3 regions of the Vibrio sp. ED004 genome follow, and region 1 is predicted to be linked to each of the others. Evidence: riboswitches for the same ligand, from Rfam matches in the RefSeq annotation. Region 1 holds a riboswitch; each other region holds the start of a gene.
The links. Region 1 has a riboswitch for thiamine pyrophosphate ahead of thiD (bifunctional hydroxymethylpyrimidine kinase/phosphomethylpyrimidine kinase). Riboswitches for the same ligand answer to the same signal wherever they lie in the genome.
Positions count from the first base shown of each region.

Region 1 (10,082 bases):
GATGTTGACCTTCACGCTTACCTTGCGGTTTGGCAGCGATTTGAAGGCAATGAAAGTGAATCCAATAAGCACATGGAGAAACTGGAAAGCCTGAACAAAGGCAAAGCAGAAGACATCAAACGAATTTTTGCTACGGTCGACCGCGTATTAGAAACACCGTTGAAAGAGTCTGCGAATAAAGGCTTGCTCGATGATCATGGCGCAATCGTTACATTGGGTTATGCGCTTAACCCAGACGGCTCAATGCATCAGATCTTGATTGAGCGTCTTGAGACAACATTGGCGATGGCTAAAGCGAACCCAGATGCGATGATCGTGTTAACGGGTGGTGTGCCGAAGAACCATAAGACTGAAGGCAAGTTAATGGCGGATTGGCTTATCGAGAAAGGGGTAAGCAAAGATCGCATCATCGAAGAGAACTACGCGACCAGCACGGTAGGTAATGCCTTGTTTAGTAGCTATGCACTTGCACGTCATGATATTAAGCATGCGACTATTATCAGCTCGGCAAGCCATGTTCGTCGTGGTCAAACTCTATTTGAAATCGCTAGCTGGCAAACCGGCCCTCAGGGTATCACCTTTGATACGGTTTCGTACCCAGACAAACCACTCGCAGATCTTAAGAAGGCGAGTGATGGTGAGCTACTAGGTATCTACCGTGACGCTCTTAGAACGTATGGTATGTGGAGCTATCGCTCTTACCCATTAGAGTCTCGCTAGGCTTAGGGTTACTTCACAGCAGGCAAAGTATAAGTTGCTAGTACAATCGAGCACAGCTAGATGGTATGCTGTGCTCCTACTTAATTTAGTGTTTCAAAGGCAAAAAAATGAACCCGATTTTAGCAATGTTGAAAGAGAACAATATTAGCGACGAGCAGATCAGCGAGCTATTCAAAACGTTGACCGAGAACCCTCTTGCAGCAATGGCGACGATCAGCCAACTTGGTTTACCACAAGATAAGCTTCAAATGCTGATGGGTCAGGTAATGCAAAACCCTGCGCTAATCAAAGAAGCAGTTGAAGAACTTGGCCTAGATTTTTCTAAGGTTGAAGCCGCTAAAGAGCAACTTCAAAAATAATAGAGTGTGAATGAGCGATTTTGTTAGCGAGCAATAACCAATTCGGTTAACTGTTCTTGAGATCGCGAATTAGACTTGAGTAAAAAGCCGTTTGAGTATCAATACTTAAACGGCTTTTTTGATCCTGCATAGAACAGGTTAGACAGGGAGACGACAAAAACACTAGCTCGATGTGACTCCCTCGCTTAAATCATGTAATTTCGTTTTAACACTCATGTTTCAATAAACTGGAATTCTGGCGTTGCTCATGAAATCTAACTTAAGCATTCGATCTTACACCAAGCAATTTAATACTCATGCCCATGATGGTTACCATCAACTGGTGCTGCCTATTCAGGGGAGTATTAGTATTGAAATGGTGGGATATGTTGGCAAGGTTTCTGTCGGTGAATGTGTGGTGATTCCAGTCACCACAGCGCATGCGTTTAAGGCGGATGAAGCGGCACGGTTTATTGTTGCGGATATGATGGAGTTACCGCAGCACTTGTTAGAGCATGAGCTATCAGTTTTCACGATAACGCCACCTTTAATGAGCTTCTTGTTGTTTGTTGAAAAGCAGTTGGAATATCAAGTCGATAGTGGCATTGAGTCATCTATTTTGGATGTGTTTTCACTTTTATTAGAGCAACAAGAAGTGAGTAAGAGTATCGATCCCCGTATTCGTGCGGTGCAAAGGCTCATTGCGGATAATTACGCCCAACCTCTCTCTATTTCTCAACTTGCAGAAACGGCATGTTTGAGCCCGACTCAGTTTAAGAAACGCTTTAAAGAGTGCATTGGAATCAGTGCGCTTAAATACATCACTCGCTATCGTATGGAGAAAGCACAAGCCTTGCTAAGCCATACCGATTTACCCGTTCAATTGGTCGCAGAAAGTGTGGGTTATAGCGACTTGTCTGCATTCAGTCGTCGTTTCTCTCAGTACTTTGGCATGTCTCCAAGGGTGTTTTTGGGCTCGATGAAAGAGAGTCTTCCAAAACAATAATAGCGTCCTTTTGGCAAACTAAATTTAGTATATGTTCACTATTATCTATATCAGAAATGAAAATAAACTAGGTAATAGCAATGAACCTTGCCATCAATCGCGTTAACGAATTCCAAACGGGCACTTTAGCCATTGTGTTTGCGTCTGTTTTATGGGGCACGACAGGCACAGCCGCAAGCTTTGCGCCTTATCTCAGCCCATTAGCGATTGGCGCATTTTCGATGGGTGTTGGCGGCTTAATGCAAGCGGGCTTGGCATATCGAAAGATCTTATCTTCACTTGATAAGCTTTTGCTCAGCAAAAAGCTGTTAGCGGTGAGTGCTCTGGCTTTGGCGATCTATCCTTTGGCTTTCTACTCTTCGATGAAATTATCGGGTGTCGCGATGGGAACGGTGGTGTCGATAGCTACAGCTCCGTTCTTTTCTGCACTTTTAGAGTGTCTTATTAGCAAAAAGAATAATATCAACAAACGTTGGCTCATGAGCTTTGCCATTGGCGTGGTTGGTATTGGGTTACTGGTGTTTTCAGAATCATCATCGACGAGTGAATCTGGCGACGACCTGAAGCTTTTGGGCATTGGGTTAGGGTTGGTTGCTGGTTTGTGTTACGCCATTTATTCGTGGGCGACAAAAGCTCTGATAGACGAAGGCATCAAGTCGCAAGCGGCGATGGGCAGCATATTCGGATTAGGAGCGATGCTGTTGCTGCCAACGCTGTGGTTCACAGGGGATAACCTGTTCGCGTCAAATACCAACATATTAGTTGTGAGTTATTTGGTGTTACTTCCTCAATGTTTGGGCTATATCGCTTTCAGTTTTGGGTTGCGACATGTTACTGCAAGTAGCGCAAATTTGATTACCTTACTTGAGCCAGTTGTTGCCGCTGTATTGGCTGTGTGTATTGTAGGTGAGCTTATTCCATTGGTCGGATGGCTAGGTATGTTCTTGATAGTGATGTGTTTATTCCTCCAATCTCAGCCGACTAAAAAGCCGTATAAGTATTTGTTAAAGCGAGATTTATTGAATTAAATTCATGCGTGAATCTTATAATTGAATAAAATGAGTATCTCAGTTGCGAGAGTACTGTTACTATCGCTATCAATAGTCGGGGGGCATATACCTTAGTTGGTGTTTGCTGAGATCGTTATTCGAGACCCGTTGAACCTGATTCAGTTAACACTGGCGTAGGGAACTATGATTACTTTGCCTACGTGGTTCAACAATGATCTCTCATTGCTTTCACCTCCACACTCTCTTTGCGGCCAAAGTTCGGTTCTCTTGCGTCTTTTAGACAGTAGGAGCGACCATGACACAGCATTCCAATTCTCAAGTATCACCTAGCAGCATTCAAACACCAGAAAACCCATCTTCTTCGATCAATACTCCGGTTGTTTTGACCATTGCGGGTTCTGACAGTGGTGGCGGCGCGGGCATTCAAGCTGATATTAAAGCCATGTCAGCTACGGGTAGCTTCGCTTGTTCGGTGATTACCGCTATTACATCTCAGAACACCCAAGGCGTGTCCGCTATATTTCCAATCCCGCTTGAGCATGTCGCTAGCCAGCTAGACGCAGTGTTTACCGATTTGAATATCGTGGCAGTAAAAGTTGGCATGTTGGCCGATTCGCAAATTATCAAAGTCGTCGCGGACAAAATCAAACAATACCAACCTAAACATTTAGTGATTGACCCTGTAATGGTCGCGACAAGTGGCGACCTTCTTCTAGAAAACTCGGCTATTACCACGCTAAAACAAGAGCTGATTCCGCTCGCAGACATCATTACTCCTAACTTGCCAGAAGGTGCAGCACTTACTGGTAAAGCCGTTCCTGAGAGCGAAGTGGAAATGCAGGATATGGTTGAAGACCTGCGCGCTTTAGGTGCTAAAGCAGTCCTGCTTAAAGGTGGTCACTTGGAGAAAGATGAAAATAGTAACGACTTACTGATTCTGCCAACCACATCTGCTCTGATTAGCGCGAAGCGTTTTCCTACCAAAAACACTCATGGCACGGGTTGTACGCTCTCTTCTGCTATCGCTTCTTTCTTGGCTCAAGGCAACACGCTTCCCGAGGCTGTCGACTTAGGTAAACAATACATTTCACGCGCGATTGCTCATGCAGACGAACTTCAAGTTGGTCAAGGTCATGGCCCGGTAAATCACTTCTTCGCTGGGCACGGTAATGTCTGTTAATACGATTGGCGTTCAACTCAGCAACGCGACTTTGCGTTACCGAGATAGTGAGCATGCGACCTTATCTGGGCTATCACTTAGCCTAAACGCAGGTAAGTGGACTGTGCTGCTTGGTCGCAGTGGTTGCGGGAAAACCACGGTATTGCGATACCTAGCAGGTTTACTCGATGACAAAGTTGAGTGGCAGGGCATATTGGCAACGTCTGATGAACTACCTCTAACCGATCGCATCGCTTACATGGCGCAGCAAGATTTATTACTGCCGTGGTTGTCGGTTATCGACAATGTGTGTCTGAGCTATCGTTTTCAAGATTCCGCAGGTAAGCATCAAAGCCAAACATCCAATAAACAAGCTCAAACTAACCAAGCATTGGAGTTGCTAGCGTCGGTTGGTTTAGCTGATTACGCGGATGCTATGCCGGATCAATTGTCTGGTGGTATGCGTCAGCGTGTTGCTTTGGCTCGCACCTTAATGCAAGACAAGCCAGTTGTGTTGATGGACGAACCTTTCTCAGCGTTGGATGCGGTAACAAGACACAAGTTACAGACCTTAGCGTGTGAACTGTTAAGAGATAAAACCGTTGTGTTGATTACCCATGATCCACAAGAAGCGGTACGTTTGGCGGATAACCTGTATGTGTTGCAAGGCACACCGGCGAGTGCTCACTCTTTATCTGTGCCTCACACGTCAACGCCACGAGTACTCGATGGGGAATGCGCTGAGCTACAACAAGCGATTTTAGATCAGTTGGAGCGTGATTATGAATGATTTAACGCGAAGTGAAGCTGTGGCTCGTTCAACCAACAGGCAAGCTAGCACAGCACATCCTCGTCAGATGAATCCCGTGATGCGTTTGGTCATCAGCAGTGCTGTGATTCTTGGTTTGTGGCAAATGGTGGTTGTTATCTTCGAGATGCCAAGCTTCATTCTGCCAGCTCCCGCTGAAGTCTTCCTCAAGCTGATTGAACGCTACGATGTGTTACTCAAACACACTTGGGTGACCGCGCAAGAGATCTTACTTGGACTATTGCTGGGCTTGTCCATGGGGCTGTTTTTCGCCTTGCAGATGTTGATGTTTGATCCGTTGAAACGTTGGCTGTTGCCTATCTTGATTGCCAGCCAAGCGATTCCTGTGTTTGCGATTGCGCCAGTACTGATGCTGTGGCTTGGCTATGGTATCGCCTCCAAAGTGGTGATGGCGGCAATCATTATCTTCTTCCCTGTGACTACCTGTTGCTACGACGGCCTGCGTAATACTCCGACGGGTTATCTTGATCTCGCCAAGACGATGGGCGCATCGAAATGGCAACTGCTTCGTCATATCCAACTGCCTGCAGCACTGCCAACATTAGCGTCTGGTATTCGTGTCGCTGTAGTTATCGCCCCGATTGGTGCGGTTGTCGGTGAGTGGGTGGGTTCGAGTGAAGGGCTAGGTTACTTAATGCTGCAAGCCAACGCGCGCATGATCATTGATGAGATGTTTGCGGCCTTGTTTATCTTGGCGGTGCTCTCTATCTCGCTCTACTTCATCACAGACAAATTACTCAAAAAAGCTATCCCTTGGGAGAACCAGTGATGGCTAGCTCAATAACTCTTTGTTTAATAAAGCTTCGCTCAAGGCTATTTATCTAAACAAGCCTCGTTAGAAGTTAGATCGACAAACACAATAATAATATTCAAAAGGAAAGGTTAACTATGAAAAATACCAAATTGGTAGGTGCAGTGGCACTGCTTGCTTCGCTAGTTTCAGGTCATGCATTAGCGGATTCTGAACAAAAGAAACTGACACTGATGTTGGATTGGTTTGTGAACCCGAACCACGGCCCAATTGTGATTGCTCAAGAGCGTGGTTACTTTGCTGACCAAGGCTTAGAGGTTGAAATCCAAGAGCCAGCTGACCCAAGCACACCAGCAAAACTGGTTGCAGCAGGTAAGGTCGATCTTGCAGTCACTTACCAACCAAGTTTAACCATGGATGTTGCGGCAGGCTTGCCTCTCGTTCGTGCATCAACCCTTATCGCGACACCACTGAACACACTGATGGTTCTGGATAACGGCAAGAACGATTCTTTAGCGGATCTGAAAGGCAAGAAGATCGGTATCGCGATTGCGGGTAACGAAGAAGCGACGATCGGCACTATGCTGGCTCAAGAAAATGTTGATTTTACTGACGTGCAAACCATCAATGTCGGTTGGGCACTGTCGTCTTCACTGGCATCGGGCAAGGTAGACGCAATCTGGGGGGGCTTACGTAACTTCGAAACTAATCAATTAGCGCTTGAAGGCTTTAAAGCAAAAGCTTTCTTCCCTGAAGAGCATGGTGTGCCAGCTTACGATGAGCTGATCTTTGTGGCGAACGCAAAGAAACACGACGACGAAGCCATCAAAGCATTTAACAAAGCACTTGAGCAAGCAACAACTTACATCGTGAACCACCCTCAAGATTCATGGAGTGAGTTTGTGGCGTATTCACCAGATACGTTGAACAACGAACTTAACCAACGCGCGTGGAACGACACACTGACTCGTTTTGCACTTCGCCCTTCAGCTGTAGATATGAAGCGTTACGATGATTACGCGCAGTTCATGTTCGACAAAGGCATTATCAAATCACTACCAAAAGCCGCTGATTACGTACCGACTTTTGACTAAGGAATCTCATGAAATACCAAGACTTAATCCAAGCCTGTCAACAAGATTGGCAAGACTACACCGAGCATGATTTTGTTAAAACGCTGGCAAACGGCACTCTCGCTCAGCCGTGTTTTCTGCATTATTTGAAGCAAGATTTTCTATTTTTGAAGCAGTATGCCCGCGCTTATGCATTAGCCATTTACAAGGCTAAAACCTTGGCAGATATGCGCCGTGCTCTGCCAAGTGTTCATGCTCTATTAGATTCTGAAATTTCACACCACGTGACTTACTGTGGTCAGTGGGGGCTAACGGAATCTGATTTAGAAAACGAACCTGAAGATTTCGGCACTGTTGCCTACACGCGCTACGTTCTAGATGCCGGTATGACGGGTGATCTTGTCGATCTCTATGCGGCACTGGCTCCGTGTTCAATTGGTTATGCCGTGATTGGTAAAGCGCTATTAGAAAGCAGCGATACTGTTTTAGAAGGCAACCCATACGCGAGTTGGTTACAGCTTTACGGCGGAGAAGAGTTCCAATCGAGCGTGGCAACGGGTGCTGAGTATTTCAATCAGCTACTGGCTGAAATTGATATTAACAGCGAACGCGGTCAGAACATCGTTCATATCTTTAAAACGGCAACACGTATGGAAGTGGCTTTCTGGCAGCAAGGTCTGAATGCACTTGATGACTCGACAGCGGCTTAAAAGCGATTTTCACGAATAAGGATTAATCCATGCTAACTGAACAAATCATCCAATTGCTGCGCGCAGTACGAGACCAAAAGCCACTGGTTGTGAACATGACCAATTACGTAGTGATGAACAACACGGCCAATGCGTTATTGGCAATTGGCGCTTCGCCTATCATGGCGCACTCACAGCAAGAGTTGGCAGAGATGATGTCTTTCTCTGGCGCTTTGGTGATCAACATCGGCACGCTCGACAGCGTTTGGACGCCAAGAATGTGCTTCGCGGTTGAACAAGCTAATGCGAACAACAAGGTGGTTGTTCTTGACCCTGTGGGTTGTGGCGCAAGTACACTGCGCACCGAGACTTCTCGTGAAATCGCACGTTTAGCGGATAAGTTGATCATTCGTGGTAATGCGTCTGAGATTATCGCACTAGCGGGCGAGCAAGCGCAGAGCAAAGGCGTTGATGCGCTTGATAGCAGTGATGCCGCATTGGGCGCTGCACAGTGTTTAGTGGCTGAATACGGCGCGAATGTGGTGATTTCTGGTGAGACAGATTACGTTGTCACCAAAGACAGCGTGGTGACGTTAAACAATGGACACCCAATGATGCCGTATGTGACGGGCATGGGTTGTACCTTAACGGCATTGACGGGCGCATTTGCTGCTGTTGGAGATGAAAGTGGTTTGGCGGCAGCGGCGGTATTAGGCGTAGTTGGTGAAATCGCGGCTGAAAACTCACGTGGCCCGGGTAGCTTGCAAATGAACTTGCTTGATGAGCTATATCAGTTGGACGAAGAGACTCTGATTCAACGATTGAAGATTCAGTAGGGTTAATCTAACTCTACGCCACAAGTTAGAAGCCTAACTTAAAACGCTTAAGATAAAGAAAAGCCCCCGACACTTATGTGCTTGAAGTGACCCCGTAAAGTTGGACATTTCTGTTAAGCGGCTTTCAAGGCCTGAGTTCGATATTCCATCGGAGTCAGGCCTTTTAGTTTCACTTTTATACGTTTGGTATTGTAGTACTCGATGTATTCTTTAATTTGCTCTATCAGAGCATCTGCATCTTCAAAGCTTTGGTTGTGATACATCTCTGTTTTGAGTAAAGCAAAAAAGTTTTCAGCAACAGCATTATCCAAGCAGTTACCTTTTCTCGACATGCTTTGCGTTAACCCACTCTCCGCTACCTTTTTCTGATAGTGTCGATGACGATATTGCCAACCTTGATCGCTATGTATAATTGGCTTTGAGTTGGGTTTAAGCGTAGATATAGCCTCCGTCAGCATATCCGTGACAAGCGGCAAACAAGCATTTTTGGCCACTCTATAAGCAACCACTTCCTGAGTAAACAAGTCGACAACGGGAGACAAGTATACTTTCTGCTCTTTGACTTTGAACTCCGTGACATCAGTTACCCATTTTTCATCGGGTTGAGTCGCACTAAAATCTCTTTCAAGCACGTTAGGAGCAGTTGTTCCAGACTCACCTCGGTATGAACGATACTTTTTAATCCTGACTGTCGATTTAAGGTTGAGCTGAGCCATAAGCCTTTGAACCGTTTTATGATTGAGCACGAACCCCTGATTTTTTAATTCCAAGTGAATACGGCGGTAGCCGTATCGGCTCTTATGTTCATGATAAATTGACTTTATCAACTGCAGCTCGTTCGTAGCTATTTGGGCGCTTGCTTGTTTGAGCCTGATAATAAAAGACACTTTTTGCCAGCTGTAGAGTGTGCAGTAAGTGCTTCAACGGGTACTGGCCTTTAAGAGTTAGAGCTATGACCGCTTTTTCTTTGTTCGACGGTTTTTCCTGCTCCAACTCTTCCAACTTTTTAGAACGGCATTCTCGGTTCGTAAGTAGACCAACTCCTCTTTTAGCTCCTCAAGTGTCATTTCATTATCAGGCTTAGTGGTACGTTGAGGTTGCTGTTTCATTGAGGGTCTTCCTTTCTGGCGCATTTTGAGCCCCTTGATACCGAGCTCATTAAATCGTTTGAGCCAGACAGAGAGTATCCCAGGGGATGAGAGGTTTAATACTGCGCTAGTGTGCGTGAGAGACCATTCATTCGTCCACATTAAATTCAATGCTTTTCGTTTTGTCTGAGCAGTAGCAGCATGCTTAGTTGGTAAAAATGAAGCAGTGCCGTGGATGGCAAACACTTGAGCCCAATACCGAACCTGTCTTGACGAAATTGAATATTGTTTGGCTAAGTAGAGATGACGTGCCATCTAAGTATTGCTTAGCAATGATACATTTTAGCTCTCGGCTATATTTGGACATAAAAAGACCCCCAATAATTGGTGTCCAACTATTGGGGGTCAGTTCAGCTTGGGGCTTTTTATTATTGGTTTGGAACTGTGCTAGCTGTGTATAGACTGGCTAGCTAGGTTCTAAATCGATTCACTTGGCTCTCTAGATGATGGGCAACCTCGGTCAAGTCGCTTGCTGCACCTGAAATGCTGCTCACTGACTCTTGGTTACTTTGCGCGATGGTAT
Region 1 is NZ_CP066150.1:822,087-832,168, forward strand. It holds gene ITG10_RS21130 (YdcF family protein) at 1-720, shown strand, start outside; gene ITG10_RS21135 (DUF2999 family protein) at 828-1,079, shown strand; gene ITG10_RS21140 (AraC family transcriptional regulator) at 1,327-2,064, shown strand; gene ITG10_RS21145 (EamA family transporter) at 2,145-3,092, shown strand; TPP riboswitch at 3,160-3,271, shown strand; gene thiD (bifunctional hydroxymethylpyrimidine kinase/phosphomethylpyrimidine kinase) at 3,370-4,254, shown strand; gene ITG10_RS21155 (ABC transporter ATP-binding protein) at 4,244-5,023, shown strand; gene ITG10_RS21160 (ABC transporter permease) at 5,016-5,831, shown strand; gene ITG10_RS21165 (ABC transporter substrate-binding protein) at 5,951-6,907, shown strand; gene tenA (thiaminase II) at 6,916-7,596, shown strand; gene thiM (hydroxyethylthiazole kinase) at 7,626-8,411, shown strand; gene ITG10_RS21180 (IS3 family transposase) at 8,525-9,298, opposite strand; gene ITG10_RS21185 (helix-turn-helix domain-containing protein) at 9,362-9,814, opposite strand; gene ITG10_RS21190 (methyl-accepting chemotaxis protein) at 9,970-10,082, opposite strand, start outside.

Region 2 (10,082 bases), on a different replicon from region 1:
TTTATGCATATTCATATCTTAGGAATTTGTGGCACCTTCATGGGTGGTGCTGCGGTATTGGCTCGTCAATTAGGTCACAAGGTTACCGGTAGTGACGCGAATGTTTACCCGCCAATGAGCACCTTATTGGAGTCTCAAGGGATTGAAATTATTGAAGGGTTCGACCCTAGCCAATTAGAACCAAGGCCAGACCTTGTGGTCATCGGTAATGCGATGAGCCGTGGTAATCCGTGTGTTGAGTATGTATTGGATAACAACCTTAGATACACATCTGGCCCGCAGTGGTTGCAAGAGTTCTTATTACATGATCGTTGGGTTTTGGCGGTATCGGGCACGCATGGCAAGACAACAACATCGAGCATGCTGGCATGGGTCCTTGAAGATTGCGGTTACGCACCAGGCTTCCTTGTAGGTGGTGTATTGGGTAACTTTGGTATCTCAGCTCGTCTGGGCGAAAGCATGTTCTTCGTTGTGGAAGCTGACGAATACGACAGTGCTTTTTTCGATAAACGCTCTAAGTTCGTTCATTACCATCCAAGAACCTTGGTCATGAATAACCTTGAATTCGATCATGCTGACATCTTCGATGATCTTGAAGCGATCAAGCGTCAGTTCCATCATTTAGTGCGTACCGTGCCAAGCAATGGTCGCATTTTCTCACCGAAGCAAGACACGGCTATTCAAGATGTTCTATCTCGCGGTTGCTGGAGTGAGACTGAGTCGAGCGGTGAACTCGGTGATTGGGATGCCAAGAAGCTAGTTAAAGACGGCTCTAAGTTTGAGGTTTACTTCCAAGGCGAATGTGTTGGTACGGTAGATTGGGATTTAGTCGGCGACCACAACGTTAACAACGCCTTAATGGCGATTGCGGCGGCAAGACATGTGGGTGTAACACCGGATTTAGCGTGTGAATCGCTGGCGACTTTCATCAACACCAAGCGCCGTTTGGAGTTTAAAGGTGAGGTGGCTAGTGTATCTGTTTATGATGATTTTGCACATCACCCAACCGCGATTGAACTTACGCTCGGTGGTTTACGTAATAAGGTCGACACGAAAAAAATCATTGCCGTTTTAGAGCCTCGTTCAGCCACCATGAAACGCGGTGTGCACAAAGAAACCTTGGCTGATTCGCTCAAGCAAGCGGATTCTACCTACTTATTCCAACCAGATAACATTGATTGGTCTGTACAGGATGTCGCGGATGCTTGTCATCAACCTGCACACGTCAGTGATGACATGGATGCATTCGTTGCTAAAATTGTCTCAGAGGCACAAGCGGGTGACCAAATTTTGGTAATGAGTAATGGTGGCTTTGGTGGTATTCACCAGAAATTGTTGGATGCGTTAGCCCTTAAAGGTTAACCCAAGACCTTATAATTTGAAGTAACTGAGAACATGACAAAACACGATAAAGCGATAACTCTTGCTTTCACTGGCGCATCTGGTGCGCCTTATGGACTGCGTTTACTCGAATGCTTATTAGCAGCCGATTATCAGGTGTATTTACTGATATCGTCGGCTGCGCGAGTAGTCTTAGCGACAGAGCATGAACTTAAGTTACCTGCTGGACCGGAAGCGGCGAAACAAGCTTTGGTTAAGCATCTTGGCTGTGATCCAGAAAAGCTGGTGGTGTGTGGCAAGGATGACTGGTTCTCACCAGTTGCCTCTGGTTCAGCTGCACCGAAGCAGATGGTGGTGTGTCCGTGTTCTGCGGGTAGCTTGGCTTCAATTGCTCATGGCTTATCGGATAACTTGATAGAGCGAGCAGCAGACGTAGTTATGAAAGAGCGAGGTCAGCTGTTATTGGTGGTTCGTGAGACGCCATTTTCTACGTTGCACCTAGAGAACATGCATAAACTCTCAACCATGGGCGTGACGATCATGCCTGCAGCTCCGGGTTTTTATCATCAACCTAAATCGATCGAAGACTTGGTTGATTTTATGGTGGCGCGCATTCTAGACCATCTTGGTATCGAGCAAGGTTTAGTGCCACGTTGGGGGTACGATCAACGTAATTGATCCAAACTTGATAGCTTATTGTTAAAATTCGAATTACAATTCTGAACACTCATCGGGGAGCGAACCATTCAAATAATGAATGCGAGCTGAGATCAAGCACACGCTTGGGACCCGTAAACCTGAACCAGATAATGCTGGCGTAGGAATTGAGTTAGGAACAACCTCTACCGTTCTCCTCCCTCAAACCTGTGCCGCTCAGACCATGGAGAGCGTCCAGTGAAATTCACATTAACTACCCTTGCTGTTACTACAGCGATCTCTTTTTCTGCCTTCGCTGCAGACAACACTTTGAGTGTATACACCTATGACTCTTTTGCTGCGGATTGGGGCCCTCGTCCTGCCGTTGAAAAAGCATTTGAAGAGAAGTGTGGTTGTGATGTGAATTTTGTCGCGCTTGAAGATGGCGTGTCTATTCTTAACCGCTTGCGTCTTGAGGGCGGTAACAGCAAGGCTGACATCGTATTAGGTCTAGATAACAACCTAATGGCTGAAGCGAAAGCGACGGGTTTATTGGCTGAGCACAAGGTTGATACTTCATCAGTAACACTGCCTAATGGTTGGGATGACAATACCTTTGTACCTTATGACTTTGGTTACTTTGCCTTTGTATATAACACCGATAAACTAACAAACCCGCCTAAGAGTTTGAAAGAGCTGGTTGAGCAGCGTGATGATCTGAAGGTTATCTACCAAGATCCACGTACTTCAACACCTGGACAAGGCATGATGTTATGGATGAAATCGGTTTATGGTGATGAAGCAACGGCAGCTTGGAAGAAGCTAGCTCAGAAAACCGTTACGGTAACCAAAGGTTGGTCTGAAGCTTACTCTATGTTTCTAGAAGGTGAGTCTGACTTGGTTCTGTCTTACACAACTTCTCCGGCTTATCACATCATTGCAGAGAGTGATTCTAAGTACGCAGCAGCGAGCTTCGAAGAAGGACATTACACTCAGGTGGAAGTGGCTGCTAAGGTTAAAGGCAGTAAGAACGAAAAGCTCGCTGATGAGTTTATGGCGTTTATCCTAAGTGATGAGTTCCAATCGGCGATGCCGACAGGTAACTGGATGTACCCAGTAACAGATGTTGAGTTACCAAAAGGCTTTGAGCAGTTAACAGTACCGCAGACAGCGTTGAGCTTTAGCTCTGAAGAGATCGCCGAGAAGCGTAAGCCTTGGATTCGTGAATGGCAGAGTGCACTTACTTTTTAACTTATTTTCAAAAAACTAGCTTTCTGTATTTAAAGGTTCATTTGTGATGTTTGGAGTGAACCATTTACGGTAAAAAATCAATTTATGATAAAGAAAACACCTAAGGTCGGGATCTGGGTTGCGATACTCATTACCGCCTTCGTGGTTTCAGCAGTTGGGGCATTGCTTAGCAATGCCCCTTCTCTTGATATCAGCCAAGTATGGTCAGATCCTTACTATTGGCATGTAACGAAATTCAGCTTTTATCAGGCGACACTCTCAACAGTGCTGAGTGTTGGCTTTGCTATACCTATTGCACACGCTCTGTGCCGCAGACAGTTTTTTGGACGAGCCTTGTTATTAAGATTGTTCGCGTCGACCTTGGTTCTGCCTGTGTTAGTCGGCGTGTTTGGTTTGCTAGCGATTTACGGCAACAGTGGTTGGTTAGCTAAGTTCTTGGCGAACTTCGACATTGAGCTACCATTCTCGATTTATGGCTTGAATGGTATTTTGTTGGCGCACGTTTTCTTTAATCTGCCTTATGCCAGCCGTTTACTTTTGCAAGCGTTAGATACTGTGCCTGCCGAGCAGCATAAACTCTGTGCTCACTTAGGCATGAGTCATTGGAATAAATTTAAATGGGTTGAATGGCCGAGGCTAAGACAGCAATTACCGCATGTGTGTGGCTTGGTCTTCATGTTGTGCTTCACCAGCTTTGCTACCGTGATGGCGTTGGGTGGTGGTCCAAAATCAACTACCATTGAGCTAGCCATCTATCAAGCAATCAAATTCGACTTTGATCTGCAGGCTGGCGCGTTACTCGCGATATGGCAAATGCTACTGTGTGGCGTATTAGCGGTGAGTATTCAGCGTTTGTCTAAGCCTATATCTGTGACGGCTAGCCAGCTGTCGGAAGAGAAGTATTTGGTTAAGGACAGCTGGTGGTCAAAAGCTTGGGATAGCTTTTGGATCATCATAGTCTCAATACTGGTATTGCCGCCATTAGCCATGGTTATTCTAAGTGGTATTAACTCTCAGGCGCTCACTGTACTGAGCAGTGAGCCGTTTTGGGCAGCATTAATGACCTCGGTTCGAGTTGCTTCCCTTGCAAGTATTATCGCCGTTGGTATTGGTATCGCGATCCTTCTAACCAGTCGCGCATGGCGTTTGCAGAACAAGAACTTTAGAGCGGACAAGATTGAGCTGATTGGCACTATTATTTTGGTGACGCCGGGCTTGGTGATAAGTACAGGTCTGTTCTTATTACTGCGTTCGTTTACCGATGTGTTTAGCTTGGCTTTCTTTATCGTGATTGCCGTAAACAGTTTGATGGCGCTGCCTTACGTGATTAAAACCTTGGCTCAGCCTATGCTGCATCTTTCTCAGCAGTATCAGTATGTGTGTGCAAGCTTAGGAATGACAGGATTCACTCGCTTTAGGCTGGTGGAGTGGCGTGCATTACGTAAACCTATGGCGCAGGCTTTCTCAATCAGTTTTATGTTGGCGATGGGCGACTTAAGTGCAATTGCCTTATTTGGTAGCCAAGACTTTAGAACTCTGCCTTTGTATCTATTCCAATTGTTAGGCAGCTATCAAATGGAAGCGGCGGCAGTGGTGTCAGTGAGTTTGCTGTTACTGAGTGTGGGCAGCTTTAGTTTGATTGAATTTTTGTTTACTCGAAGCTCAAAGCTAAAGAGTTAAGGAACCGATGATGTTAGTGATGAAAGATGTGGATTACCACTATCACCAAGAGTTGTTTAGTTTTGATTTCCAAGCAGAGCAGGGTGATATTGTTGCTCTAATGGGGCCGAGTGGTGCGGGTAAATCAACGCTACTTGCATTGGTTGCTGGGTTTATTGAGCCGACATCGGGAGAGATCTCGGTGGCAGGACAATCATTGATTGGCAAAGAAGCGCACCAACGCCCGCTGGCGATGTTGTTCCAAGAACACAATCTATTTGCTCACCTCACGGTGCGTGAAAATATTGGATTAGGTTTGCATCCGGGGTTAAAGCTTACCGCAACCCAAAAGCTCGATGTTGAGCAAGCGGCTGCGCAGGTGGGTGTAGCGGAGTACTTAGATAGGCTGCCTGAACAACTATCTGGTGGGCAACGTCAGCGTGTCGCACTGGCGCGTTGTTTTGTTCAACCACACGATATTTGGTTACTTGATGAACCTTTCTCTGCGCTTGACCCTTTGCTACGCGAAGAGATGCTGAGTTTGGTAAAACGATTAGCAGCAGAGCGCAACATTACCGTCTTGATGGTGACTCACCATTTGGGAGATGCGCGCAGCATTGCGAATAAATTTGTGTTTGTGGCATTAGGTAAGGTGTTGGTTGAAGACTCGATCGCCATGCTTACCGCTGACCACCCGCAACCTGAACTCAGTTCGTTTGTGAAAGCAGGTGAGTGATGGCTTAGTTTTAATATTGAATATGATTTGATATTGAGTACAGCGAAAACAAAAAGACCTAGCATGCGCTAGGTCTTTTATTATCTTACAGATTAAAGCGACAAAGATTAGTCTTCTAGCTTTAGCTCTTTTAAGATTTGGAAGATTTCACGAGAAGCCTTTGCTGGCTTGTTCGCTGATTTCTCTTTGTTAGCTTGGCGAGCTAGCTGACGAAGACGCTGACGGTCTGCTTCAGGGTACATGTCCATGACCTCTGAAATGGCAGCATCGCCTTCAGCAACAACACGATCACGCAGTTGCTCAAGCTTGTGCAGTTCAGCGGTTGCTTGCGAGTGCTTGTTACGTACTTTATCCAAAGCCGCTTGAATTGGCTCAGGATCAACATTGCGCATTACTTTGCCAATGTATTGAAGTTGACGGCGCTTCGCTTCATTTTTAAAGCGTTGTGCATCTTTAATCGCTTGTGCCAAATCTTCAGACAGAGGAAACTTGTCTAATACAGAAGGCTTTAGGGAAACAAGTTCTTCCCCCAGTTTTTGTAGCGCTTCCATGTCGGTTTTCATTTCTGTCTTACTTACCCAGATGATTTCTTCTTCTGGTTCCCATGGGGCTTTTTGGTTTTTGCGAGCCATCTTTTCTGCCTATGTCACTATCTCAAACGAATATATTGCCTATTTTAGCAAGAATCTTGGGGAGAAAGCGAAATTCTTGTTATCCTACGTAATATTGACCTACAAAATTAGAATAGATATGGATGTAAAACAGCAAGTCGCCCAGCAAAGAGTTGAGCTAGAAGCCGCAGTAGCAAAAGCGTTGGACATGGCCTCTGTGAGTGCCGACGCCGCTGAAGTTGCTATTACTAAGTCAACGGGTTTAAGTGTTTCAACACGCATGTGTGAAGTGGAAAACGTTGAATTTAATAGTGATGGTGCACTTGGTATTACTGTTTATCGCGGCCAGAAAAAAGGCAGCGCATCTACATCTGATCTGAGTGAGAAGGCGATTGCTCAAACGGTAGCAGCCGCACTTGATATCGCTCAATATACATCTGAAGACCCGTTTGCAGGTCCTGCAGCAAAAGAATACATGGTAAAAGAAATTCCAGACTTGGATCTTTTCCACCCTGATGAACCCAATCCTGACTATGCCGCTGAGATTGCGATTGCGGCTGAGAAGCAAGCGTTAGCTTACAGCGACAAGATCAAACAGAGTGATGGCGCAAGCTACGACAGCCACTATGGCGTTAAGGTTTACGGTAACAGTCATGGCTTACTAGCAAGCTACGCTTCAAGCCGCCACAGCACGAGCTGCTGCGTGATTGGACAAGGCGCTAATGGTGAAATGGAACGTGACTACAGCTACACCGTTGCACGTCACCGTGATGAGCTGTGGACGCCTGAGCGTGTAGGTCAGGAAGCTGCAGAAAAGACGATTAGCCGTTTGGATGCGAAAAAGCTACCAACAGGCCAATACCCAATCATGTTCGCAAATGATGTTGCGACAGGTCTTATCGGTCACCTAGTGATGGCGATCAGTGGTGGTAATCTTTACCGCAAGTCGTCGTTCTTATTAGATCATTTAGGTCAGAAAATCCTACCTGATTGGTTCAATATCTCTGAGCGTCCTCATATCCTACGTGGTTTGGCTTCAAGCCCATTTGATAGCGAAGGTGTGTTCACTCAAGATCGTGAAATCATCACTGACGGTGTGTTAACAACTTACCTACTAACGAGCTATGCCGCACGTAAGATGGATATGACGCCAACCGGTCATGCTGGTGGTATTCATAACTGGTTCGTTAAATCGACCGGTCAAAACTTCGCGCAGATGCTAAAAGAGTTGGGCACTGGCTTCCTAGTCACTGAAGTGATGGGGCAAGGCGTAAACACAGTAACGGGTGATTACTCTCGTGGCGCTGCAGGCTTCTGGGTTGAGAACGGAGAGATCCAATACCCAGTATCAGAAGTGACGATTGCGGGTAACCTAAAAGATATGTTTAATCAGATCGTTGCAGTCGGTAACGATGTTGAAACGCGCTCTCAAATTCAAACAGGTTCTATCTTGCTTGAGTCGATGAAAGTCGCGGGCGAGTAATTCAATTAAAGCGAATCTGATGAATTAAAAAAGGTTCATCGCGGCTTTCCGGGGAAAGCCGCTTTTATCTTCAAGAAGAAGTAGTCTGTATCTCGATATCCATACCCCATTCGCTTGATTAACTTTATTTTGTTGTTTATCCCTTCCAATGTGCAGGTGTTGAGCGGATAAGTTGCCGATGCAATAATACCGTGAAGATAAGGCCTCAGTTTTCGTGCAAACTCTTTCAATGGCTTAATTCCACTCTCTTGCACTTGTGCCCACCATACCTCCCAGAGCCCCTTAGCATGTGCTTCTGATTTACAGTACCAAAGCTCTTTGAGTTGTGAGCCGAGTATATAAGTGGCCATCAAGTCCTTATTGATATTCAATATTTCAGTAAGATAGCTATCTTGTCGTGCATTTAAATTACCTCTGTTTTTCAGCAGTACCCAGCGTGAGCGCTTCACCCATTGCCTCGCTTTTTTATCCTGCTTGAGTTTGTTAGCTTGGTCGACTCTGACTCTATCCATCACCTCACGACCGAACTTAGCAACAACATGGAATAAGTCGTAAACGATTTTTGCATTCGGGCAGTGCGCTTGAACTTCAAGGTCAAAAGCCGTATTCATGTCCATTGCGACCGCTTCGATATTGTTACCATGCTTGCCTAACTGCTCGAAAAACGGTCGTATGTCCTTGCGGCTACGACCTAACCCTATCCAAATGACTTGGTGAGTCTTAGCATCAGCGATGACTGTGGCATATCGGTGCCCTTTAAAGATGGCGAACCGTCCATGACGAGTTGCCTTAGCCCTTCCCATTTCACTGACGGTACCACTTGGCGAAGTCGACGTTTATCTATCTCTTTAATGGTGTGCCAATGAACGCTCGTTAACTGGGAGATATGCTTAATGGGAAGAAGAGGCAGTAGTTGTTCTATATAGCTTTTTAGACGCGTCGTTATACGAGCATAAGGCTCTAACCAAGATAGAAACTCTGTTTTTATGCCGCAGTCACGACACTTGATCCTTCGAGTTTGAACGGAAAGCTCAACAGGAACATTGAACAACATGGCCTCTTTCACATGACGCCATTGATACTCATGGATAGCCTCAGCTTCAAGACCGCAAAGGCATTTAGCCTCAGAATTAGGTTTAAGAGTTAGTGTAACAAGTGATGCTGTCTGGTGAGACTTTACTATTTTAAAGCCTTCCCAGAATGAAGATAGGAAAGTATGATTCGGCATGAAAACGGTAGTTTGTGTATGATTTTTGTTTGGCGACTAAACCATATCACTTACTACCGTTTTTTTGTTTTTAGTTCCCGCTAATCCGCGATGAACCTTAAAAAAGCCAGCATCTACATGCTGGCTTTTATTATTCAATTAACTGTTCGTTCGATTATCGAATATCAAACTTCGATTCTGCGCCTCTTTCATAGTTGAAGCGGAACCATTTATCGACATCGTCACAAATCCCAAGGTAAGTCTCACCACGGCGACCTAGCGCTCTCGGGTTTTGAGAACAATATTGAGTTTTACCCACTTCATAACCTTGGCCATAAGCGGCATATAAGTCTGCATCAATTGATGGTGAAGACGCGGCTTCAGCCAAACTTGCTTCAGTCTGTTTGGTTTTTCCTTTTAGCGCCATTTCTTCGCCAAAGCTCTGCCAATCGGTTGTGTTCATTGACGTTGGTGGCGGAGTTTGCGCACAACCAAATAACATTACTGATAGCACCAATAATAGATATTTCATAATTTCCTCCTGATGGAAAAGACTAGCCTGTACATTGAGACTTTTAGCTATTACGTCAGAATGCTTCCAGTAGTTCATTCACTATAGCGGGTTGCTCCGCTTACACCAGTTACCCGAAAGTATTTCTTTATTAGCTGTTAGATCAAGCTGATACAAATATACCCATGCTAATCCAAATATAGTCTCTATTTGCTCGCGACGATACTCAACAGGTACATCTTCTAGCCGATCGAGCGACTCCAAAATTTCGTCGTTAATGATATAGACCTCGCCAGCGACACTTTTCTTTCCAGAAATCATCGCCGGATAAGCACCTAAATCAAAAAGGGCAAACGACTCAGGTGTATCGAAGCGTCCCAACAACTCACCATTCTGCAAATAGTGGTGATTGGATTGACCTTGTCTCAAGGTGCCATAGACGAACACAAGATGCTGCATAAACCCTCCATAAGCCATTCATCTCTGCTATTCGTCTCTGCTATTCAATGAATGGCTAAACACTCTCGACCTAAACCGCTCTATTCGGAATCAAACTGTTCTACTCGAACTCAAACTGATAGAGGAGGTCTACCGCACTGTCTAAGCCAGAAACAGCTTCAACGTAGAGATCCTGCATCAATCGGTAA
Region 2 is NZ_CP066149.1:1,327,496-1,337,577, reverse strand. It holds gene mpl (UDP-N-acetylmuramate:L-alanyl-gamma-D-glutamyl-meso-diaminopimelate ligase) at 4-1,362, shown strand; gene ITG10_RS05895 (flavin prenyltransferase UbiX) at 1,396-2,019, shown strand; TPP riboswitch at 2,063-2,182, shown strand; gene thiB (thiamine ABC transporter substrate binding subunit) at 2,236-3,228, shown strand; gene thiP (thiamine/thiamine pyrophosphate ABC transporter permease ThiP) at 3,313-4,908, shown strand; gene thiQ (thiamine ABC transporter ATP-binding protein) at 4,919-5,623, shown strand; gene yjgA (ribosome biogenesis factor YjgA) at 5,731-6,255, opposite strand; gene pmbA (metalloprotease PmbA) at 6,374-7,717, shown strand; partial or broken gene ITG10_RS05865 (ISL3 family transposase) at 7,753-8,945, opposite strand; gene ITG10_RS05860 (DUF2799 domain-containing protein) at 9,100-9,456, opposite strand; gene ITG10_RS05855 (gamma-glutamylcyclotransferase) at 9,538-9,894, opposite strand; gene ITG10_RS05850 (translocation/assembly module TamB domain-containing protein) at 9,995-10,082, opposite strand, start outside.
Region 2: another riboswitch for thiamine pyrophosphate. It lies ahead of thiB (thiamine ABC transporter substrate binding subunit); the one in region 1 lies ahead of thiD (bifunctional hydroxymethylpyrimidine kinase/phosphomethylpyrimidine kinase).

Region 3 (10,082 bases), on a different replicon from region 1:
GATGCCATGCTTCCAGGAAAAGCCTCTAAGCTTCAGATTGTAAGGAATCGTACCCCAAACCGACACAGGTGGTCGGGTAGAGAATACCAAGGCGCTTGAGAGAACTCGGGTGAAGGAACTAGGCAAAATGGTACCGTAACTTCGGGAGAAGGTACGCTCTTATCAGTGAAGTCCCTTGCGGATGGAGCAGACGAGAGTCGCAGATACCAGGTGGCTGCAACTGTTTATTAAAAACACAGCACTGTGCAAAATCGTAAGATGACGTATACGGTGTGACGCCTGCCCGGTGCCGGAAGGTTAATTGATGGGGTTAGACTTCGGTCGAAGCTCTTGATCGAAGCCCCGGTAAACGGCGGCCGTAACTATAACGGTCCTAAGGTAGCGAAATTCCTTGTCGGGTAAGTTCCGACCTGCACGAATGGCGTAATGATGGCCACGCTGTCTCCACCCGAGACTCAGTGAAATTGAAATCGCTGTGAAGATGCAGTGTACCCGCGGCTAGACGGAAAGACCCCGTGAACCTTTACTACAGCTTGGCACTGAACATTGAACCTACATGTGTAGGATAGGTGGGAGACTATGAAACCGCGTCGCTAGATGTGGTGGAGTCGTCCTGAAATACCACCCTTGTAGTTTTGATGTTCTAACGTTGGTCCCTGAATCGGGATTACGGACAGTGCCTGGTGGGTAGTTTGACTGGGGCGGTCTCCTCCCAAAGAGTAACGGAGGAGCACGAAGGTGGGCTAAACACGGTTGGACATCGTGTGGTTAGTGCAATGGCATAAGCCCGCTTGACTGCGAGAATGACAATTCGAGCAGGTGCGAAAGCAGGTCATAGTGATCCGGTGGTTCTGAATGGAAGGGCCATCGCTCAACGGATAAAAGGTACTCCGGGGATAACAGGCTGATACCGCCCAAGAGTTCATATCGACGGCGGTGTTTGGCACCTCGATGTCGGCTCATCACATCCTGGGGCTGAAGTCGGTCCCAAGGGTATGGCTGTTCGCCATTTAAAGTGGTACGCGAGCTGGGTTTAGAACGTCGTGAGACAGTTCGGTCCCTATCTGCCGTGGGCGTTGGAAAATTGAAGGGGGCTGCTCCTAGTACGAGAGGACCGGAGTGGACGAACCTCTGGTGTTCGGGTTGTCATGCCAATGGCATTGCCCGGTAGCTAAGTTCGGAATCGATAACCGCTGAAAGCATCTAAGCGGGAAGCGAGCCCTGAGATGAGTTTTCCCTGACGCTTTAAGCGTCCTTAAGGGTTGTTCAAGACTAGAACGTTGATAGGCAGGGTGTGTAAGTGCTGCGAGGCATTGAGCTAACCTGTACTAATTGCCCGTGAGGCTTAACCATACAACACCCAAGGGGTTTTGTGGACTCAAAGACAGACCTTGAATGAGTTTGAAGAGACACTTTTAAATTACAGTTTTCCGAATTTTAAAATTTGCTTGGCGACCATAGCATTGTGGACCCACCTGATTCCATGCCGAACTCAGAAGTGAAACACAATAGCGCCGATGGTAGTGTGGGGCTTCCCCATGTGAGAGTAGGACATCGCCAGGCTTTAAATTATGAACGACTTGTCAGCGACGACAAGTAGTCCACTGCGGAGTGGTAGTTCAGTTGGTTAGAATACCGGCCTGTCACGCCGGGGGTCGCGGGTTCGAGTCCCGTCCACTCCGCCACTTATTCGATAACCTCGCCTAGTGCGAGGTTTTTTCGAATCTGAAGTAAGATAAATTTTTAGGGGTGTAGCTCCAATTGGCAGAGCAGCGGATTCCAAATCCGCGTGTTGGGAGTTCGAATCTCTCCACCCCTGCCATATTTAAGGCTCTAGCAGAAATGCTAGAGCCTTTTTGCTTTCCGCATCTAATATACGCCATTAGTAAAGCTGCGGATTCCCCGACCCACCAAAATAGCGCGTGTTGGGAGTCTAAACTTCCACTCCTGCCATATAAAACCTCATCAGAAATGCTGGGGCTTTTTTACGTCTGCTGGTTTGATTTTTAATCGATAATTCTTATCTTTGACAGAATCTATGCTTAAAAATGTAAGTGCTTACTTATCTCCGCTTCTTTTATAAACAATTGACAGCACAAACCGCACTTCTTTATGAGAATTGTTCTCAATATTTTGTTACATTTTGGTCGTTATTACTAAAAGGCAACAAATATGGATATTTCCCGTCGCAAGTTTATTCAATCATCTCTCGCTATATCTGCGCTAACCGTCCTACCTGCTTGCTCAATGAAGCGGTCTGTTGATGAGCAAGGAAAGCTCGTTTATGACTTAACTGCTGAGCCTTCAACCGCTGAGTTGGTGAAGGGATTTAGTACTAATGTTTTAGCCTTTAATGGACAGATTCCAGCACCGATTATTCGCTGTCGACAAGGCGAAAAGGTAACGATTCGATTTACAAACAAGCTATCAGAACCGACCACAATTCATTGGCATGGCCTGAGAATTCCGATCGAAATGGATGGGGTTCCTTTCTTAAGTCAGCCTCCTATTATGCCCGGTGAAACGTTTGTCTATGAGTTTGCGCCACCAGATGCGGGTACATTCTGGTATCACCCGCACATGAACAGTGTTAAGCAACTTGGTATGGGCTTGGTCGGGCTTATTATTGTCGAAGAGAGTGCGCCAGTTCAGTTCGATGAAGAGCATGCTCTGATGCTTAAACATTGGCATATCGACAAACAAGGCCAGTGGAAAGACTTGATGATTCCTCGTCTCAGTGCTCGTATGGGCACGCCAGGAGAGTGGAGTAGCGTCAATGGCGTACATGAACCCATCTATCAATTGAAGCAGCACGCAACGACTAGGCTACGTATCGCGAATGTTGATAACACGATTACCTATCCGATAGCTATTGAAGGTGCTGAAGCATGGGTGATTGCCATTGATGGTAACCCTGTAAAGACATCTTATAAGCTGACTCAACACAAAATTGGCCCAGGTATGCGTGTCGATCTCGGGTTGATTGCTCCCAAGGCGGGGGAGCGAGTGAATGTGCTTCAAATGAAAGGGCGCTTTCCTTTTTCCTTGTGTGAGTTTGAGGTTGTAGATTCCACGCTAATAGAAGGTCAAATACTTCCTTCATTGCCTCTCAATCCTGTGCCTAACTTAGATCTCGTTAACGCAGAAGAAATTGATTTTGTGTTTGAATGGGAAGGAGCAGTCTCACCGGTATCTAAAGATGGGAAGTCTATGCCTAAGTTTTGGCTTACGAATAAACGCGCGTGGGAGGGTATGAGCAAAGACAATATTCCCGATCCATTGGCGACTTTAGAGTTAGGCAAAACTTATATATTCGACCTTAAGAACGTCACTCAATACCACCACCCAATTCATATTCATGGTCATACATTCACTGTATTGGAACTAGATGGTAAAAAAATAGAAGAACCTTTCCATACCGATACTGTGTTACTAGGGAAAAATGGCCGAGCGAAAGCGGCATTTGTTGCAGACAACCCAGGACGTTGGATGTACCACTGTCATGTAATTGAGCACATGAAAACGGGTTTGATGGGATATATTGAAGTTAAGTGACACCTGTAACGTTTAATATTTGCACATGCATTCTTAGTTTCTACCCTCGCTTTTATCGGCGGTAAAGCTAGAATATAGGGACTGTTATTTGGGAGGATTCATGGGTCAGCTATCTATTTTAGGTTTTATTGCCATTGGTGGTGCATTTGGCGCTTGTTCGCGCTATTTGATTTCAGAGTTATGTGTAGTGATGTTAGGGCGTGGTTTTCCTTACGGTACACTAACTGTTAACGTAATCGGCTCCTTCATTATGGGTTTGCTCATCGCCGCATTTGAAAATGAGATGGTTGCGACTGAACCATGGAGACAGATCATCGGCCTTGGTTTCCTTGGAGCCCTGACTACGTTCTCTACATTTTCGATGGATAACGTACTTCTTATGCAGCAGGGTGCTTTCTTTAAGATGGGGCTCAATGTGCTGCTCAACGTGGTTCTCAGTATCTCGGCTGCATGGATCGGCTTCCAACTTTTGATAAAGTCTTAGAACTTTCTTACGATTTGTTAACAACTCGGCTTGGTTTATCCAAGCCGTTTTTATATACTCGATCGAACTTGTCGGAGTGCCATATGGCTGAGACCGTTAACTCGGGATCCGTTGAACCTGATCAGGCTAATACCTGCGAAGGGAACAAGAGTAGATATCTAACTAGAATCCTTCTAGAGATCTATCTCCAGATCACAACTGTATTTCTTACCGTGATCCCTCTTGTAGCATCTAATCCGTCAAGCATTTTTATCCCTATAAATAATGGCTAAAAGCCAAGGAAAAATGCTATGTCGAGTCGTAAACAAGCAAGACTGGAAGCGAAGAATTTCATCGATTCTTTATCCGTACAACCTTATCCAAATTCAAAAAAAGCTTACATCCAAGGATCTCGAGAGGACATTCAAGTCCCTGTACGAGAAATATCCCTCGCAGATAGCCTTGTTGGTGGTACCAAAAAAGAGCCTGTATTCGAACCTAATGAGCCGATTCATGTCTACGATACCTCCGGTGTTTATACCGATCCTACGCATGAAATAGACCTTTATAACGGCCTTCCTAAGTTGCGAGAGCAATGGATTGAAGAGCGTGGTGATACAGAATTGCTCGATGATGTAAGCTCTGTTTACACCAAAGAACGTTTAGAAGATGAAACCCTAGATGACCTTCGTTACGGAAACCTGCCTCGAATTCGTCGTGCTACTGGTGACCAATGTGTAACTCAACTGCATTATGCTCGTCAGGGCATTATCACTCCTGAGATGGAGTACATTGCGATACGTGAGAACATGGGGCGTCAGAAGTTCGCTGATGAACAGCTTAATCACCAACACCCTGGTCATAACTTTGGCGCAAACCTACCCAAAGAAATTACCCCTGAGTTCGTGCGCAAAGAGGTCGCTGAAGGCCGAGCTATCATCCCTTCAAACATCAACCACCCAGAATCAGAACCTATGATTATTGGCCGAAACTTCTTAGTGAAAGTGAACGCCAATATCGGTAACTCTTCGGTAAGCTCTTCGATTGAAGAAGAAGTTGAGAAGCTCGTGTGGTCGACTCGCTGGGGCGGCGATACCGTAATGGACCTTTCTACAGGCCGTAATATTCACGAGACTCGTGAATGGATCCTACGTAACAGCCCAGTGCCGATTGGCACGGTTCCTATGTATCAAGCGCTTGAGAAAGTGAATGGCGTAGCCGAAGACCTTAACTGGGAAGTGATGCGCGATACCTTGATTGAACAAGCGGAGCAGGGCGTTGATTACTTCACTATTCATGCCGGTTTGCTTCTTCGTTACGTTCCTATGACGGCTAAACGTGTGACAGGTATTGTCTCTCGTGGTGGATCTATCATCGCGAAATGGTGTCTTGCACATCACCAAGAAAGCTTCTTATACACACACTTCCGCGAGATCTGCGAGATCTGTGCGAAGTACGATGTGGCTTTGTCACTAGGTGACGGCCTGCGTCCTGGCTCTATTGCAGACGCCAACGATGAGGCTCAATTCTCGGAGTTACGTACTCTAGGTGAGCTGACTAAAGTAGCTTGGGAATACGACGTTCAGGTGATTATTGAAGGTCCTGGACATGTACCTATGCACCTTATTAAAGAGAACATGGACGAGCAGTTAGAGCACTGCCATGAAGCGCCGTTCTATACATTAGGCCCGCTGACCACTGATATCGCACCAGGTTATGACCACATTACCTCTGGTATTGGCGCGGCGATGATTGGTTGGTACGGCTGTGCGATGCTTTGCTATGTAACACCTAAAGAGCATTTGGGCTTACCAAATAAAGAAGATGTGAAGACTGGCTTGATTACTTACAAGCTGGCAGCACATGCAGCAGACTTGGCAAAAGGGCATCCGGGCGCACAAATCCGAGATAATGCATTATCTAAAGCGCGTTTTGAATTCCGTTGGGAAGACCAATTTAATCTAGCTTTAGATCCAGAAACAGCGCGTTCTTTCCACGATGAAACTCTGCCACAAGAGTCGGGCAAGGTTGCTCACTTCTGCTCTATGTGTGGACCTAAGTTCTGCTCGATGAAGATTTCTCAAGAAGTTCGAGAGTATGCGAAAGACACTGAACAAGTAGCCGCTGATCAGGCTATCGAGATTAAGATGCTAGATAACCCGTTGGAGGGAATGCGTCAAAAATCGCAAGAGTTCCGTGATACTGGCTCTGAACTTTATCACCCTGCTGTAGGCGCAAAAGAAGCTCAATTAGAGGAATAATGACAGTGAAGATTCTCATCCCATCTCAATACATCGAGTTAACGGGGGAGGTTCAAAGCTGTCTATTGGTTGCTAAACGACAAGGTTTAGCAACTGATGCAGTTGAGTTGGGTGTAAGCCCAACTCAATACTTCTCTATCGTTGATGCTCAACAGGCATTATCTATTGGCTTTGCTCATGATGTTGATTCATTGGCGGAGTGTCAGTTAGCGCAATTGAACCACGTTGTTGATTACAGTAATTCAGTTGCTTTAACCGATGTTTGTACTGCTTTGACTCAAGCTTCGAACACCGTCTATATCGGAGTCTCCGATGATTCATCTGTGTTAGATATCTGGTCACACTTAGATGCTAATCGTGCTATCGAGAGTGACACTACAGCTCCTCAAGAATTAGATAGTCGCGGTCACTTTGCTTGGCTACTTACTTTATTGGCGTTGGAATTCCCATTGGAAGACGCGCTGGCTTTAGCTCGCGCTGCATCGAATGTTTCACGTGGAACATGGCCATCACACTATCAAGATTTTCCTATCCCTGTCCTAGAAGATGAACGACTGGATATCAGTGTTGGTTGGGCCAACCAAGGGACATCACTTACCTTCCCTGAGTTGAGCAAAAATAGCCTCGGCTTATACCCGGTGGTTGATGATGTTGAGTGGATAGAAAGGTTGCTTAAACTCGGAATTAATACCGTCCAACTGCGTATTAAGAATCCTCAACAAGCCGATTTAGAGCAACAAGTCGCACGATCGATCGAACTTGGTCGAGAACATAACGCTCAGGTTTTTATTAACGATTACTGGCAGCTTGCACTTAAGCATGGTGCTTTTGGTGTGCATCTGGGGCAAGAGGATATTGAGGAATCAAACCTTTCCCAACTGAGCCAAGCGGGTATTAAGATCGGTCTATCAACTCATGGTTATTATGAGTTGCTACGCATCGTCCAAATCAATCCAAGCTACATTGCACTAGGCCATATATTTCCGACCACAACGAAAGAGATGCCATCGAAGCCTCAAGGTTTGGTGCGTTTATCTCTGTACCAGCAGCTAATTGATACCATCCCATATACAGAAGAACTTACTGGTTATCCGACGGTTGCAATTGGTGGTATTGACCAATCGACAGCTGCGCAGGTTTGGTATTGTGGTGTATCGAGCTTAGCTGTTGTACGTGCGATTACATTAGCGGAAGACCCACAAAAAGTGATCGAATTCTTCGACAAGCTAATGGCTCCTAGCTCTTCAACGCTTAGCAAAGAGGTTATGCGGGAGCCTAGCTATGTTGAGTGACTTTGAGTTCATTCGTTACCAACGACAAATTGCCTTACCTGAGATAGGTGAGCAAGGTCAACGAAACCTGTTAAACAGCCATGTGTTGGTTATTGGTTGTGGTGGCTTGGGTAATGCTGCTGCTCTCTATCTCGCAGCTTCTGGTGTGGGAAGAATTGTGTTGGTCGATGATGATTGTGTTGATTCGTCCAACCTTCAGAGACAGGTAGCGTTCAAGGAGAGCCAATTAGGTTTACCTAAGGTCGAAGCACTTAAACAACAACTGAATGAGCTCAATGGTCGAAGCCAAGTAAGAACCATCAATCTACGAATGAGTGAAAGCCAACTTGAATTAGAAGTCATGTTGGCTGATCTCGTGTTGGATTGTACTGACAACTTCGCGTCACGCCAGCAGGTTAACCGAGCTTGTTTTAAAGCTAATACACCTTTGATATCGGGTTCTGCAATCGGCTGGAAAGGTCAATTTATTGTCTTTGATTATCAGAACCAGAAAGGGTGTTACCACTGCCTTTTCCCGTTTGAGAACCATCCACAAACAACGCGTTGTAGTGATAGCGGCATCATTGGTCCTGTGGTCGGCACTATAGGTAACCTCCAAGCTCTTGCTGCTTTTCAGCGTATTAGTAGTGGCGAGTTTAAAGTCGCAACGCATCAACTAAAGTTGTTCGATGGCCAGACCATGAACTGGCAAAACCTATTGGTCACGCAAGATAGCGAATGTCCGGTTTGCAACACAACGGCGATCCAACACCTACAAGAAGAAGCACAATGAGCTACATAACTATTTCTATAAACGAGCAACCAGAGCAGGTCGCGCAATCGTCGTCTCTTTCAGACATCATCCAAGCACTATCGCTACCTGATTTAGGGTGTGTATTTGCTATCAATAACGCGGTTGTACCACGCAGCCAGTGGCAACAAACCATCGTCAACGAAGGCGATTCCATCTCTCTTTTCCAAGCTATTGCAGGGGGCTAACCATGTTAACCATCGCAGATAAAACGTTTCAATCACGTCTGTTCACTGGAACCGGCAAGTTCGCAAACAAACATTTGATGGCGAGTGCTATCGAAGCTTCCGGTTCTCAACTGGCAACCATGGCACTGAAGAGAGTTGATATTCGTTCTGAGCAAGATGATATTTTGCAGCCAATTATTGATGCTGGCGTAAATCTACTTCCGAATACCTCTGGTGCGAAGAACGCGAAGGATGCGATTTTTGCCGCACACTTGGCTCGCGAAGCACTAGGTACTAACTGGTTAAAACTTGAGATTCACCCAGATCCAAAGTACTTGATGCCAGACCCAATCGAGACACTTAACGCTGCTGAGCAGTTGGTGAAAGATGGCTTTGTTGTGTTGCCTTATTGCCACGCCGACCCTGTCTTGTGTAAGCGCTTAGAAGAGGTAGGTTGTGCTGTTGTGATGCCACTAGGTGCACCCATTGGTTCTAATAAGGGAATCGCGTCAGCCGACTTCTTAGAGATCATTATCGACCAAGCCAACGTTCCTGTGATTGTTGATGCCGGTATCGGAGCGCCATCACATGCTGCGCGTGCAATGGAAATGGGTGCTGACGCTGTGTTAGTGAATACTGCGATTGCAGCCTCACAACAGCCTGTTGAAATGGCGATTGCTTTTAAGTTGGCAGTTGAAGCGGGTCGTATGGCTTACCTTGCAGGACTAGCAGGTCAGGTATCTCATGCTGTTGCTTCCAGTCCGTTAACCTCATTCCTAGACGAGTAGTATTGCTATGACGTTTGTTGATCGATTTAAACAGCTCAACTGGGATGACATTGGTATGTCTATATTCAGTAAAACGGCGGCGGATGTTGAACGTGCTTTGAGTAAACCTAAGCGTGATTTAGAAGATTTTAAGGCTTTGATCTCTCCAGCGGCAGAGCCTTACTTAGAGCAGATGGCACAACAATCGTTGGCGCTAACGCGTAAGCGGTTCGGCAATACGATGTCGCTTTATATTCCTTTGTACCTATCGAACTTGTGCGCGAATGCGTGTACCTACTGTGGCTTCTCAATGGAGAACCGTATCAAGCGTCGTACATTAACTTTGGATGAAATTGATGCCGAGAGCGCGGCCATCAAAAAGATGAAATTCGATAGTGTATTGTTGGTGACCGGTGAGCACGAAACTAAGGTTGGGATGAAGTACTTCCGCGAGGTGTTACCGAATATCAAAGCGCAATTTAACTACCTTGCGATGGAAGTTCAGCCGCTTGATCAAGACGACTACGCGGAACTCAAAACCCTTGGCTTAGATGCTGTGATGGTTTACCAAGAAACATATAGCCCAAGTACTTACGCTGAGCACCACTTGCGTGGCAACAAAATGGATTTTGAATACCGGCTTGAAACGCCTGATCGTCTGGCAAAAGCGGGTATTGATAAGATAGGGATTGGTGCGTTGATTGGCTTGGAAGACTGGCGAACAGACTGTTTCTTCGTGGCCGCTCATTTGGATTACTTAGAGCGAACTTACTGGCAAACGCGTTAC
Region 3 is NZ_CP066149.1:1,645,612-1,655,693, reverse strand. It holds rRNA gene ITG10_RS07455 (23S ribosomal RNA) at 1-1,353, shown strand, start outside; rRNA gene rrf (5S ribosomal RNA) at 1,448-1,563, shown strand; tRNA gene ITG10_RS07445 (tRNA-Asp) at 1,609-1,685, shown strand; tRNA gene ITG10_RS07440 (tRNA-Trp) at 1,746-1,822, shown strand; gene ITG10_RS07435 (multicopper oxidase family protein) at 2,173-3,555, shown strand; gene crcB (fluoride efflux transporter CrcB) at 3,656-4,039, shown strand; TPP riboswitch at 4,102-4,200, shown strand; gene thiC (phosphomethylpyrimidine synthase ThiC) at 4,330-6,279, shown strand; gene ITG10_RS07420 (thiamine phosphate synthase) at 6,279-7,571, shown strand; gene ITG10_RS07415 (HesA/MoeB/ThiF family protein) at 7,561-8,343, shown strand; gene thiS (sulfur carrier protein ThiS) at 8,340-8,549, shown strand; gene ITG10_RS07405 (thiazole synthase) at 8,552-9,316, shown strand; gene thiH (2-iminoacetate synthase ThiH) at 9,324-10,082, shown strand, end outside.
Region 3: another riboswitch for thiamine pyrophosphate. It lies ahead of thiC (phosphomethylpyrimidine synthase ThiC); the one in region 1 lies ahead of thiD (bifunctional hydroxymethylpyrimidine kinase/phosphomethylpyrimidine kinase).